2 linked regions of the Prosthecodimorpha staleyi genome follow. The protein of the gene in region 1 interacts with the protein of each later gene in a pairwise test. Links are inferred from orthologs where the notes say so. Each region holds a gene or a part of one and is shown on either strand. Other genes may lie near its edges.

Region 1 (7,907 bases):
GTGGTCGTGTCCGCGACGCTCCCGAAAGCCCAAGGCAAGCTGGACTTCGACGATCCGGCCTTCAGGCCGGGCCCGACCGGCGCGGCCGCGCCCGGAGCCGTGTCGCCGCCGCCGGCCGGCGCCCAGATCGCCGCACGCGTGGCCGCCGGCTTCGACGCCGTCGCCGCGCCGCCGCCGTCGGCCGCGCGGATGCTGCTGCCGCCCGGTCCGATCGCGCTCGGCAAGCCGGCGCCGGACCTGCCGGCGGGCGTCGCGCGCGAGCCGCCCGTTCCCGAGGCCGAGCCCGTTCCGTTCGCCCTCGCGGCGGTCGATAGGGCCGGCGTCGATCCGTCGCCGCCCGATCCCGCCGCCCGTGCCCTCGAGCACGCCACGCCGACACCGAAGCCCAGCCGGGCGGCCACCGGCGAGCCGGACGACGGTCGTGTCCGTTCCCTGATCCAGCGCGAGGCGGAGGCGCTCAAGGTGCCGCCGAAGCTGGCGCTGGCGGTGTTCGAGACCGAAAGCGGGCTCGATGCCGGCAAGCGCGGGCCGGACGGGCGGGTCGGCGTGACGCAGGTCAGCTACCGCATCGCCACGGCGCTCGGCTACAAGGGCAGCGCGAAGGCGCTGGCCGAGCCGGAGACCAACATCCGCTGGGGCATGAAATATCTCGCCGGCGCCTACCGGCGCGCGGACGGCGACATCTGCCGCACGACGATGAAGTTCCAAGGCGGCCACTATGTCGAGAAGCAGACCCAGCTGCATCTCGCCTATTGCGGCAGGGTCAAGCAGGCGATGGCTTCGCTGCCCTGACGGCTGCGGGGCAGGGCGACAAGGCGTGCTCCGTCAGGCCTCGTCGAGATAGACCCGCCGGGCGCGCCGGCCGAGGCTGGTCAGCACCTCGTAGTCGATCGTGCCCATGGCGGCGGCGACCGACGCGAGCGGCACATGCGGCCCGATCAGTTCGACCCGCGTGCCGCGATGGGCGTGCCGGTGATCGGTCACGTCGACCGCCATCAGGTCCATCGAGATGCGGCCGACGATCGGAGCCGGGCGGCCGTCGATGGCGACATGGCCGCCGGGGTGAGCGTCGGTCGACGAGGCGAGGCGGTGATAGCCGTCGGCGTAGCCGACCGACAGGATGGCGATGCGGCTGTCGCGCGCCAACGTCCGGGCCGCCCCGTAGCCGATCGCCTCGCCGGCCGGCACCGGCCGGACGCGCAGGATCGGCGCCTCCAGGCGCACCACCGGCATCATAGGCGACGGGCGTCCCGCCTGCACCGCGCCGCCATAGAGGGCGACGCCCGGGCGGACCAGCCCGAAATGGAAATCCGCCCCGGCGAAGATGCCGGCCGAATTGGCGAGCGAGGCCGGCACGCCGGGATAAAGCGCCGTCGCGGCCCGGAAGCGGGCGAGTTGCCGGCCGGTCAGGGCATGGCCCGGCTCGTCCGCGGTGGCCAGATGGCTCATGACCAGCCGCAGGTCGACGGCGCCGCGCCGGCCGGGATCGGCCGCCAGGCTCTCGGCTTCGGCGAGTGTGAGGCCGAGCCGGTTCATGCCGGTATCGATATGCAGCGCGGCGGGCAGGGGCCGGCCGGCGCGCGCACCCGCCGCGGCCCAGTTGTCCCATTCCTCCGGCGAACCGAGCACAGGGCGGATGCCGGCGGCGGCGACCGTGTCGACCCAGCCGGGCAGCAGGCCGTTGAGGAGATAGACGGTCGCGTCGGGAGCGACGGCGCGCAGGCGCAGCGCCTCTTCGGGCAGGGCGACGAAGAAGGTCAGGCAGCCGGCATCGTGCAGGCGGCGGACGATCGGTTCGAGCCCGAGGCCGTAGGCGTCCGCCTTCACGGCCGCGGCGCATTCGGCCGGTGCCGCGCGGGCGGCCAAGTCGCGCCAGTTCGCCTCGAGGGCGGCGAGGTCGATCGTCAGCCGGGCACCGGCGCGCCCGGCATCGAGGACAGGATCGTGCATCGCTCCTGGGTGCCCCCGGGGCGCGGGCCTGTCAACCCGCGCTCCACCGCGGCGGCGGCTCGGCACCCATGCGCCGCAGCGGCAGCCTCTTCGGCGCGGTTGCGAGCTGCCGAACGGGCGTCCGCCCGGGGCGTGCCGGCCGCGTCCCGGGCGCGGGAGCGGCCGGCCGGCGTGTGGTTTCAGCGCGCGTTCTTGGCGAGCCAGTCCTTCATCATCGCGATCTCGCCCTCCTGGGCCTTGATGATCTCCTCGGACAGCTTCTTGATCTTGTCGTCGCGGCCGAAGGCGAGCTGCACCTTGGCCATGTCGATCGCGCCCTGGTGGTGGGCGATCATGCCCTTGACGAAGTCGATATCGGCATTGCCCGAGAAGGTGATGTCCATCCCCTCGTGCATCTTGGCGTTGACCGCCGCGAAGGCGAGGCTGGACGGGCTGGTATCGCCCTTGGGCTTGGCGGCGGCACCCGCCATGGCGCCGTGGCCGGCCCCGGGACCGGCGCCGTGCATACCACCATGGCCCTGCATCGGCATGCCGGGGGACTGGGCGAAGGCCGCGGTGGCGAGGAGGCCGACGGCGAGGGCGGCGGCGAGCGTGGTGGTCTTCATGTCTGTCACTCCGAATTCGAGTTGGGAGGCGGCCGCCCATGCGCGGGCCCGACCGGAACGGCCAGGGATGTCCGATGCGCGCGGGGCGTTTGATCCGCCGGGACGACCGTCAGGATGGGGAGAATGGTGCCGAGCTGGTGGTTCAACCGGGCCGAATGGTTCCCATCCGACTCGTGACTGCGAACCAGCAGTTCTTTGATCCCTAGCGACGGGGCGGCGGCACGGCCGGTTCGGCGTCGAGCGAGGCGAGCACGATGGTCACCACCGGCGCGGTCCGGGCCAGGACATGCGTGGCGGGGCCGAGGACATGCTGAGCATCGGCCAGCACCGAGCAGTGCAGCACGCAGGCAAGGCCGGCAATCAGCCGCGCCTGGCCCGGCTCCGGCGATGCCGGCTGGCCCTTCTCCACGGCGATGGTGCTGCCGTGATGTGATGACGCCGTCGCGGCCGACGCGCTCCCGTCGGGCAGGGCGGCGGCCTCGGAGGCCTGCCGTTCCCCGGAAGCGGCAAGCCCGCCGTGCTGATGGCCCTGATGCCGATGGCCTGACGGGCTGGCGGTCGTGTGCAGCGGCGCGGGCGCCGCGAGCGCCAACTCGTGGCAGGCGGCCAGCGCGGTCTGCGCCTGGGCCAACATCGGCGCGACGGCAAGCACCAGCGTGATCGCCAGGATTGCGATCCGCCGCAGGATGTCGGTGTGCCGTTGCCGCATGCATTGAGATGTAAGCTCGGGGTCGGGAACCGCAAGCCCGATTCGCAGTCTCACCGACCGGAGTCGCCCCGACGGGATTGCCAGCGACGGGGCTTTGATCCGCGCGGATCGTGACGTCCCATGGCCGGGCGGGGCCGAATCGGGTGACGGACGGTTCCGGGAGGTCGGTCGATCCGACCGGTGCCCGACGCTCCGGGGCGGTCAAGCGCCGTCATGGCGGCGGGCAATAAACCTGTGGATCGGCCTGTATAAGCGGCCGCCCGCTTCAAAGCCGTCAACGAGCCGTTAAGAAGGCTCCGAGAGAACCGGGACTTCTGATGAAACTGCCCATCCGCCGCGTCGAGCAGGAACCGACCCTGGAGCGCCACGCCCCGCACAATGCGGAGGCGGAACGGCAGCTCCTCGGCGCGATCCTGGTCAACAACGAGACCTTCTACCGGGTCTCCGACTTCCTCGAGCCGCTGCACTTCTTCCTGGAGCCGCACCGGCAGATCTACGAGCGCGTCACCCAGCTGATCCGCGCCGGCAAGGTCGCCTCGCCGATCACCGTCAAGACCTTCTTCCCCGTCGATCACCAGATCGCCGACCTGTCGGTGACGCAGTATCTGCTGCGGCTGGCCTCCGACGCGACCACGATCATCAATGCCGAGGATTACGGCCGGCTGGTGCGCGACCTCGCCATGCGCCGGAACCTGATCCGCATCGGCGAGGACATGGTCAACGTCGCCTACGACGCACCGGTCGACCGGCCGCCGCGAATCCAGATCGAGGATGCCGAACGGCGGCTGTTCGAATTGGCCGAGACCGGCCGCTACGATGGCGGCTTCGTCTCCTTCGCCGACGCCCTCAAGGGCTCGATCGACATGGCGGCGGCCGCCTTCCAGCGGCAGGGCAAGCTGTCCGGCATTTCGACCGGCATCGCCAGCCTCGACCGCATGATGGGCGGCCTGCAGCATTCCGACCTGATCGTGCTCGCGGCCCGCCCGGCCATGGGCAAGACCTCGCTCGCCACCAACATCGCCTTCAACATCGCCGCCGCCTTCCGTGCCGAGGAGCAGCAGGACGGCAGCTACAAGACCATGGACGGCGGCGTGGTCGGCTTCTTCTCGCTCGAAATGTCGTCCGAGCAGCTCGCCACCCGCATCATGTCGGAGCAGACGGAGATCCCGTCCAACAAGATCCGGCGCGGCGACATCACCGACATGGAATTCGAGAAGCTGGTCGGCGCCTCGCAGATGATGCAGCAGATCCCGCTCTATGTGGACCAGACCGGCGGCATCTCGATCGCCCAGCTCTCCGCCCGCGCCCGCCGTCTGAAGCGGCAGCGCGGTCTCGACGTGCTGATCGTCGACTACCTGCAGCTTCTGACCGGCTCCAAGCGCACCGGCGAGGGCCGCGTCCAGGAGATCACCGAGATCACCACCGGCCTCAAGGCGCTCGCCAAGGAGCTGTCGGTGCCGATCCTGGCGCTGTCCCAGCTCTCCCGCCAGGTCGAATCGCGCGACGACAAGCGCCCGCAGCTGTCGGACCTGCGCGAATCCGGCTCGATCGAGCAAGACGCCGACGTGGTCATGTTCATCTACCGCGAGGAATACTACCTGAAGAGCAAGGAGCCGGCCGAGAAGGGCTCGGAAGCCTGGTTCAAGTGGGAGGCCGACATGAACCGCATGCGCGGCGTCGCCGAGGTGATCGTCGGCAAGCAGCGCCACGGCCCGACCGGCACCGTCGAACTGCACTTCGCCGGCGAATATACCCGCTTCTCCGACCTGATCCGCGACGAGCAACTGCCGGAGCGGATGGGGTAGTGTTCGGGCTCCGGCGTCATAGCCTCGCCGGCTGTTCAAATGCACTCCGACCCCGCCATTTGTCATCCCCGGGCTTGTCCCGGGGATGACAGAGTTGAGATTTCCCGCTTCTGACCGCATTGCTACGAGCTTTTGAGCAAGCCGCTAGGGGGATCTGCCACGGCGATCGGTGGCGGCCCGGCTTGCCTATTGAGCCGTCTTCGCCGCGCGTGCGGACAGCTTCTGTTCGGTTTCGCGCAGGACCGAGGGGACGAAGCTTTCGGAGGTGCCCGCGATCAGGGACCAGACTGCCAGCTTTGCCAATTCTGCACTTGGAATCAGCATTTGCTCCGGCAGTACCGTGAAGCCGTCGGACGTCTTGCGGGCCGTTTGTACCCAGAAGCCGAGATCGGCAAATTTTGGCGCGATCAAGCCGGTGACGATCTCGGATCGGAGAAAGAAATAGACCACCACCGCGCCGAGTCCGCCGATCAGCAATTTCGTAGCCGGCACATACCCGCGGGCGTTCCACTCAGCCTCCTCGATCGACATGGTCGAGACGCGGTCGCGGAAGAAATACAGGATGCTGAGATTGGCGCCCATGATGCCGAACATGAACGCCCAGATCAGTCCGAAGGGGCGTTCGAGCAGCGGAATGTCGGCCTTCGGGGCCGCCGGCGTGCCGACGGGTGCCGGGTTTCCTGTGGCCGAAGGCGTCGCCTGGGACAGGAGGGGCGAGCCGGCTGACGCCAGAATCGTCGATGCCGGTTTGGGGGCCGTTATCGTTGCGGTATCGGATTCCGCGCGCCGATCGAAAGTGTGGGCGAGCAACGGCAAGAGAATGGCCATGCTGAACGCGAATGTCGACAACATCGCCCAAAGCAATACCATGTTGGCGATCTGGGTGGTCAATCTTCGCAGCCGATATTTCTTGGTCTCGACCCACTGCACATGCTCGACGATGGTGCGCAAAACGACCCGCCGGGCGGCTTCGTTAGGACTGTCGTCCTTCAGGATTGCTTCGGCCGTTCCCAGCAGGCCGGCCGGCAGACCGGCATCAAGGACACGGCCTTCCTGGAGGGTCGCCTGCAGGTTCGGCCGCACGGACGCGTCAGGTATGATGTCGAGCAGGCGCAACTCGACGAAATTGGCGGTGTTCCAACTTTTGGACGATTTCAGCTGGCCCTCGAGCACTTCGATCTCGGCCGCCATCGCCGCCGCGGCATTCGCCTTCGCGGCATCGGCGCCAGCCGCCGGAGCGGGGTCGGCGGGCGCCTTGGTTGCCGCGAAACTGGACTTCGCGGCGGCGAGGCGCGATTGCAGGATTGTGATCCGCTGCGCGAGCATCGAGGTCAGCGTCTCGTCGTCGGCCGGTGTTTTCGCATCGGCGCTGCCGCCGAACAGGCTGCGGAGCCCTTGCGTAAGGGAGGTTAACACGCTCATGAACAGCTCCTCCGACAATTCATTCAGAATGCCTTATATTTCAGGTTGTGCAATGAATAATTGTGGGTCGGGTCGGTCGCATCCGGCCGAGCGAGGCAGCCCCGAATCGATTCATGGAGCGCACCGATGACGGGCGCCTTTGCGGCAGGTTGCTACGACATCGGCGGCAACCGGTCAGACCCGCTCCGGCTGGCCCCCGTCGACGGCTACGAGGCCGCGCTCGGGCTTGCGCTGGCGGCGATCGATCCCTGGGCGCGGGTCGGGCGGCCGGCGGCGTCGCTGGAGGCCTATTGGCGGCGGCGGGATCCGACCACGTTTCGCTTCGCGATCCTGGCGGACGGCGAACTCGCCGGGGCGGTCGCGGTGCGCGATCCCTTTATGCGCGGGCCCTATCTGGAGCTTCTCGCCGTGCTGCCGGCCTTTCAGGGGCACGGCATCGGGCGGGCGGTGATGGACTGGCTGGCCGGGGAGGGGCTCAAGGCCGGCGGCAGCAATCTCTGGCTCTGCGTCACCGACTGGAACGCGCCCGCGCGCGCCTTCTACGAAGGGCTCGGTTTCGAGGCGGTTGGACCCATCCCCGATCTCGCCGTGACCGGCACGACGGAAATCTTCCTGCGCCGCCGGCTCGCGGCTCCGGGCGCCTGAAGGCCGGAGCCGGTCGGAGCCTGGCTGTTTGTGCGGCGGGAGGGGGTGCCCGGAGATGGCGCTTCGGCCGCCGCCGTGCCAGACGTCGCCTCCGTCCGCCGCCTTGAGGAGAATGTCGTCATGTCCGCATCGCGCTTTCCCGCGCCCGTCTCCGCCGTCGCCCTCGCCGCTGCCGTCGAGGACGGCCGGACGACGGCCGCCGAAGCCATCGAGCGTTCGATCGCGGCGGTCGAAGCCCATGACGAGATGCTTTCGGCCTTCGTGGCGACCTCATTCGACGACGCCCGGGCTGCGGCGGCGGTCTCGGGGCCGCTGGCCGGCCTGGCGCTCGGCGTCAAGGACATCATCGATACCGCCGGCATGGCGACCGAGATGGGCTCGCCTCTCTATGCCGGCAACCGGCCGCGTGCCGATGCCCCGGTCGTCGCCCTGGCCCGGCGGGCCGGCGCGGCCGTGATCGGCAAGACGGTGACGACCGAATTCGCCTATCTGCAGCCCGGGCCGACGCGCAATCCGGCCCGGCTCGACCATACGCCCGGCGGCTCCTCGTCGGGCTCGGCGGCGGCGGTGGCGGCCGGACTGATCCCGCTCGCCTTCGGCACCCAGACCGGCGGTTCGGTCGTGCGTCCGGCCGCCTTCTGCGGGGTGGCGGGGTTCAAGCCGTCGTTCCGCCTGATCCCGACCGTCGGGGTGAAATGCTTCTCCTGGTCGCTCGACACGGTCGGGGTGTTCGGCGCCGGCGTGGCGGACGCGGCCTATTTTCTGGCCGCG
Region 2 (4,761 bases), on another replicon or contig:
GCCGCTGCGCGGGCTCCGGCACGATCGAAGGGAACGCCCCATGGCCTACGAACTGATCATCGTCGAAACCGAGGGCCGCGTCGGCCGCATCACCCTGAATCGTCCGAAGGCGCTGAATGCGCTCAACTCCGATCTGATCAACGAGATCAATGCCGCGCTCGACGCCTTCGAGGCCGATCGCGCGATCGGCGCCGTGGTGATCACCGGCTCGGAGAAGTCCTTCGCGGCCGGCGCCGACATCAAGCAGATGGCGAACCTGCAGTATCCGGACGCCTATCTGGACGACTTCATCACCTCCTGGGACCGCATCGCCCGCTTCCGCAAGCCGATCATCGCGGCGGTGGCCGGCTTCGCGCTCGGCGGCGGCTGCGAGATGGCGATGATGTGCGACTTCATCATCGCCGCCGACAATGCCCAGTTCGGTCAGCCCGAGATCAAGCTGGGCGTCATGCCGGGCGCCGGCGGCACCCAGCGTCTGACCAAGGCGATCGGCAAGGCCAAGGCGATGGATCTCTGCCTGACCGGCCGGATGATGGGTGCCGAGGAGGCCGAGCGCTCCGGCTTGGTCGCCCGCATCGTGCCGCTGGCCGATCTCCTGCCGACCGCCATGAAGGCCGCCGCCGACATCGCCGGCTTCTCGCTGCCGGCGACGATGATGACCAAGGAGGCCGTCAACCGCGCCTTCGAGACCACGCTCGCCGAGGGATTGCGCTTCGAACGGCGCATCTTCCACTCGATGTTCGCCACGGCCGATCAGAAGGAAGGCATGAACGCCTTCGCGGAGAAGCGGAAGGCCGAATTCTCCCACCGTTGAAGCCGGGCGCCCGCCCGGGACGGCCGGTTCGGCGTTGACGCGGGCCGGGACCCTGGCTATAAGCTCGCTCCGACCGGTGGCGGCGCGTCCGCCGCCGCTTTCGTTTGATCGGCACCCGGTACGCGAGGCCCGGCGGGAGACCCGCCGAAGCCGCGGACGGAGCGCCTCTCAGGATCGTTCCAGGAAAGGCTCGTCCATGGCCAATACGCCGTCCGCCAAGAAGGCGGCCCGCAAGATCACGCGGCGCACCGCGGTCAACAAGAACCGGCGCAGCCGCGTTCGGACCTTCGTGCGCAAGGTCGAAGAGGCACTCGCCTCCGGTGACAAGGCGGCCGCCGCTGCCGCGCTCCGGGCCGCTCAGCCCGAATTGCAGCGCGCCGCGTCGAAGGGCGTGCTGCACGCCAACACCGCGTCCCGCAAGATCTCGCGCCTCGCCAGCCGGCTCAAGGCTCTCGGCGCCTGATAGGCACGCTGCGATTGTCGAATGCTACGCAAAGCCCGGACCGGTGGTCCGGGCTTTTCGTTTGTCTGGCTAACCTGAAATGCCAGCCCGTCACGATCCGGCCGGTTTCCGCAGAGACTCGGACGAGCCCAGGCCGACCAGAGAAATTGATGATATTCCAATATGTTGTGCGAATGTTCCGACAGCGCCTCGAAAGGCCCGCCACGGCCGAAGAGTCAAGGCCTCGATGGCAAAATTCTTGGCCGGCTGGTTTCCAATCCGACCCCGGAAGCGGTCCCGGCGGAGACCACATTGACTCCACTTCGCTTCTCGATATGAACCCGATCTCGACGATTTTCCGAGTGCGGACTCTCGGCAACACCGGACCCAACCGGGGACTCGTCTCTGTTGCACCCTCCGACCCCGCTGTGTAAAGTTGGGGTCATGAAGGGCCTGCCCTTCATGACCCTCAGACAAAATCCTGGAACACGGAGCTCATGATGAGCATTGGGCGCGTTATGCTCAAAAGTGGTGAGTAAAATGCTCAGTTGAAAGTTCCAGGATCTGGTGTCGCGTTCCGTTCAATTCAAGAATAACTAATCTGCAACGAAGATTAAGGCTGCCATTGCCTTGCTTCGCCAAAGATTTTGGAATATGCGGCGCAGTCCGCATGCGGGGGCCGAGAATGTCATTGACGACTGGGGAAGCCTACGCGGGGGATATCCCCCCTGCGGAGGCCTGGAGATTGTTGTCCGACAACGGGCCGGCGCAGCTGGTCGACGTGCGCACCCGTCCTGAATGGTCTTTCGTCGGACTGCCCGATCTGGGCGAGCTGGGCAAGGCGCCTCTCCTCATCGAGTGGCAGGTCTATCCCGAGATGGCTGTGGACGATGCCTTCATGGACCGCCTGTCGGCGGCCCTCGATCGCATCGGCGCGTCGCGCGAGGATCCCGTTCTTTTCCTGTGCCGGTCCGGCGTCCGCAGTCGATCCGCCGCCATAGCGGCGACCGGTGCAGGATGGCAGCGCTGCCTGAACGTTGCCGGAGGCTTCGAAGGCCCTCTCGATCCGAATGGCCATCGTGGCCAGCGGGACGGGTGGAAGGCTGCAGGGCTCCCCTGGAAGCAAACCTGAACACTCTGATCGTCGGGGACCCCGCGAGGCCGCAGGGTCCCCTTGGCTTCGCGTTTTAGTTGCATAAGCGTGCGCCAATTCAACAAATCATAGTCGAACCTGGACTGGCGGGTCCGGGCCGACCCATGGACTACGAAGGAGGCTGGAACGATGAGCGTGGGGCTGTCGGGCCATGCGGAATGGGATCGCATCAAGAAACGCCTGCGGGCGGAGCTTGGCGAGGATGTCTTCAACAGTTGGTTCGCAAGGGTGGATCTGGAATCGATCGCGGACGGCGCGGCGCATCTGTCGGTGCCGACGCGCTTTCTCAAGAACTGGCTGCAGAACCGCTACCGCGACCGTCTCCTGGCCCTCTTCAAGGAGGAGTTCGAGGGGGCGCGGCAGATCGAATTCACCGTCCGCTCGGCGATCCGTCCGCGGACGCCCGGCGCGGCGGTCGGCGCCGAACCCTATGACGGACCGACGCTCGATCCGCGCCCGGTCGCCCAGGCGCCGCAGCCGCTCAAGGTGCAGCGCGAGGCCGTCTTCGCCGAGGTCAGGACCGACGACGCCCTCTATGGCTCGCCGCTCGACCCGCGCTACAGCTTCGACACCTTCGTGGAAGGCCGTTCGAACAGCCTGGCGCTGGCCGCGGCCCGGCGCGTGGCGGATTCCCGTCCCGGGGAAGCCGTCGGCTTCAACCCTCTCTATCTTCATGCCGCCGTCGGGCTCGGCAAGACCCACCTCCTGCAGGCCATCGCCCGGGCGGCGAAGGAGCAGGGCCGGCGCGTGCTCTACCTGACCGCCGAGCACTTCATGTACCGCTTCGTGGCGGCGCTGAAGTCGCAGACGGCGATCGCCTTCAAGGACGGCCTGCGCGGCATCGACCTCCTGCTGATCGACGACATGCAGTTCCTGCAAGGCAAGCAGGTGCAGCAGGAGTTCTGCCACACCTTGAATTCGCTGATCGATGGCGCCCGCCAGGTCGTCGTGGCCGGTGACCGGCCACCGGTCGAGCTTGAAACGCTCGACGAACGGGTTCGCTCGCGGCTCGGCGGCGGCCTCTTGATCGAACTGCATGCGCCCGATCTCGACCTGCGCCGGCGCATCGTGTCCGGCCGGATCGCGGCGGCGCGGCGCAGCTATGCGGCGCTCGCCGTCTCGGACGCGGTGATCGACTATGTCGCCGAGAACGTCACCTCGAGCGGTCGCGACCTCGACGGCGCGGTCAATCGCCTAGTCGCCCACAACCAGCTGACCGGCGAGCCGATCAGCGTCGAGATGGCCGAGACGGCCCTGCGCGACCTCCTGCGCGTGCGCGAGGCCAAGCGCGTCAAGATCGAGGACATCCAGCGCATCGTCTGCAAGCAGTACAACGTCTCCAAGGCCGATCTCCTGTCGAGCCGGCGCACGCGCACCGTGGTGCGGCCGCGCCAGATCGCCATGTATCTGTCCAAGACGCTGACGCCGCGCTCCCTGCCGGAGATCGGCCGCCGCTTCGGCAACCGCGACCACACCACGGTGCTGCATGCGGTGCGCAAGATCGAGGACATGATCAAGACCGACCGCGCCTTCCAGGACGAGGTCGACGGGCTGAAGCGCCAGATCGATCTCTGAGCCTGCCGACCTGCGCCACATTCGGAAGCCGCCCCCGACCGAGGGCGGCTTTCGGCGTTTCGGCGCCTGGCAGGCGCCGGTCGGCACCGGCCACCCCTGCGAAAGGCGCGACCGCGCCCCGCGCCCGCGCGGTTGCGCCGCAGAGGCGGGCTCTCTATAGCTCCAGCCTGGACAGGAGGAGCGCCATGGCCGACATGCGGCTGATCGTGGTGGGAGCGGCCGGCCGGATGGGCAAGACCCTGATCCGGACGATCGCCGGCATGGAAGGCGTGACGGTGGCCGGGGCCGTGGAGCGGGCCGGCTCGCCGGAGATCGGGCGCGACGCCGGGCTCCTCGCCGGGCTCGAACCGCTCGGCGTGACGGTCACGGACGATCCGCTGCCGCTGTTCGCCGCGGCCGAGGGCGTCCTCGACTTCACCAGACCGGCCGCGACGCTCGAATTCGCCGAACTGGCCGCGCAGGCGCGCATCGTCCATGTCATCGGCACGACCGGCCTGTCCGACGCCGACAACGACCGCATCCGCGCCGCTGCCCGCCACGCGGTCGTGGTCAAGTCCGGCAATATGAGCCTCGGCGTCAATCTGCTCGCGCTCCTGGTGCGACAGGCCGCCCGCGCGCTCGATGCGGATTTCGATATCGAGGTGGTCGAGATGCACCACCGCATGAAGGTCGACGCGCCCTCCGGCACAGCGCTGATGCTCGGCGAGGCCGCCGCGCGCGGGCGCGGCATCGATCTCGGGGATCATGCGGTCAGGAGCCGCGACGGTCATACCGGCG

What was found.
Region 2: the proteins of KL771_RS11770 (region 1) and dnaA interact in binary tests that used the Escherichia coli proteins (3 or more experiments, as listed by UniProt). The link is inferred for Prosthecodimorpha staleyi from one-to-one orthologs.

The regions. Positions count from the first base shown.
Region 1 is NZ_JAHHZF010000005.1:237,422-245,328, reverse strand. Bases 2,949-5,825 are described here. They hold KL771_RS11770 (replicative DNA helicase), read left to right. Parts: upstream 2,949-3,581; coding sequence 3,582-5,069; downstream 5,070-5,825. Other genes in these bases: KL771_RS11765 (hypothetical protein), read right to left, coding at 5,256-5,825; KL771_RS11775 (hypothetical protein), read right to left, coding at 2,949-3,264. Also shown: KL771_RS11790 (transglycosylase SLT domain-containing protein), read left to right, coding at 1-792; alr (alanine racemase), read right to left, coding at 826-1,950; CopM family metallochaperone, read right to left, coding at 2,130-2,555; more of KL771_RS11775, read right to left, coding at 2,758-2,948; more of KL771_RS11765, read right to left, coding at 5,826-6,491; KL771_RS11760 (GNAT family N-acetyltransferase), read left to right, coding at 6,618-7,136; KL771_RS11755 (amidase), read left to right, coding at 7,257-7,907. UniProt on the Escherichia coli protein: The main replicative DNA helicase, it participates in initiation and elongation during chromosome replication. Travels ahead of the DNA replisome, separating dsDNA into templates for DNA synthesis.
Region 2 is NZ_JAHHZF010000015.1:112,040-116,800, forward strand. The notes cover bases 1,938-4,761. They hold dnaA (chromosomal replication initiator protein DnaA), read left to right. Parts: upstream 1,938-2,538; coding sequence 2,539-3,984; downstream 3,985-4,761. Other genes in these bases: KL771_RS25375 (rhodanese-like domain-containing protein), read left to right, coding at 1,942-2,388; dapB (4-hydroxy-tetrahydrodipicolinate reductase), read left to right, coding at 4,170-4,761. In the rest of the region: KL771_RS25365 (enoyl-CoA hydratase), read left to right, coding at 41-814; rpsT (30S ribosomal protein S20), read left to right, coding at 1,011-1,277. UniProt on the Escherichia coli protein: Plays an essential in the initiation and regulation of chromosomal replication. Binds in an ATP-dependent fashion to the origin of replication (oriC) to initiate formation of the DNA replication initiation complex once per cell cycle.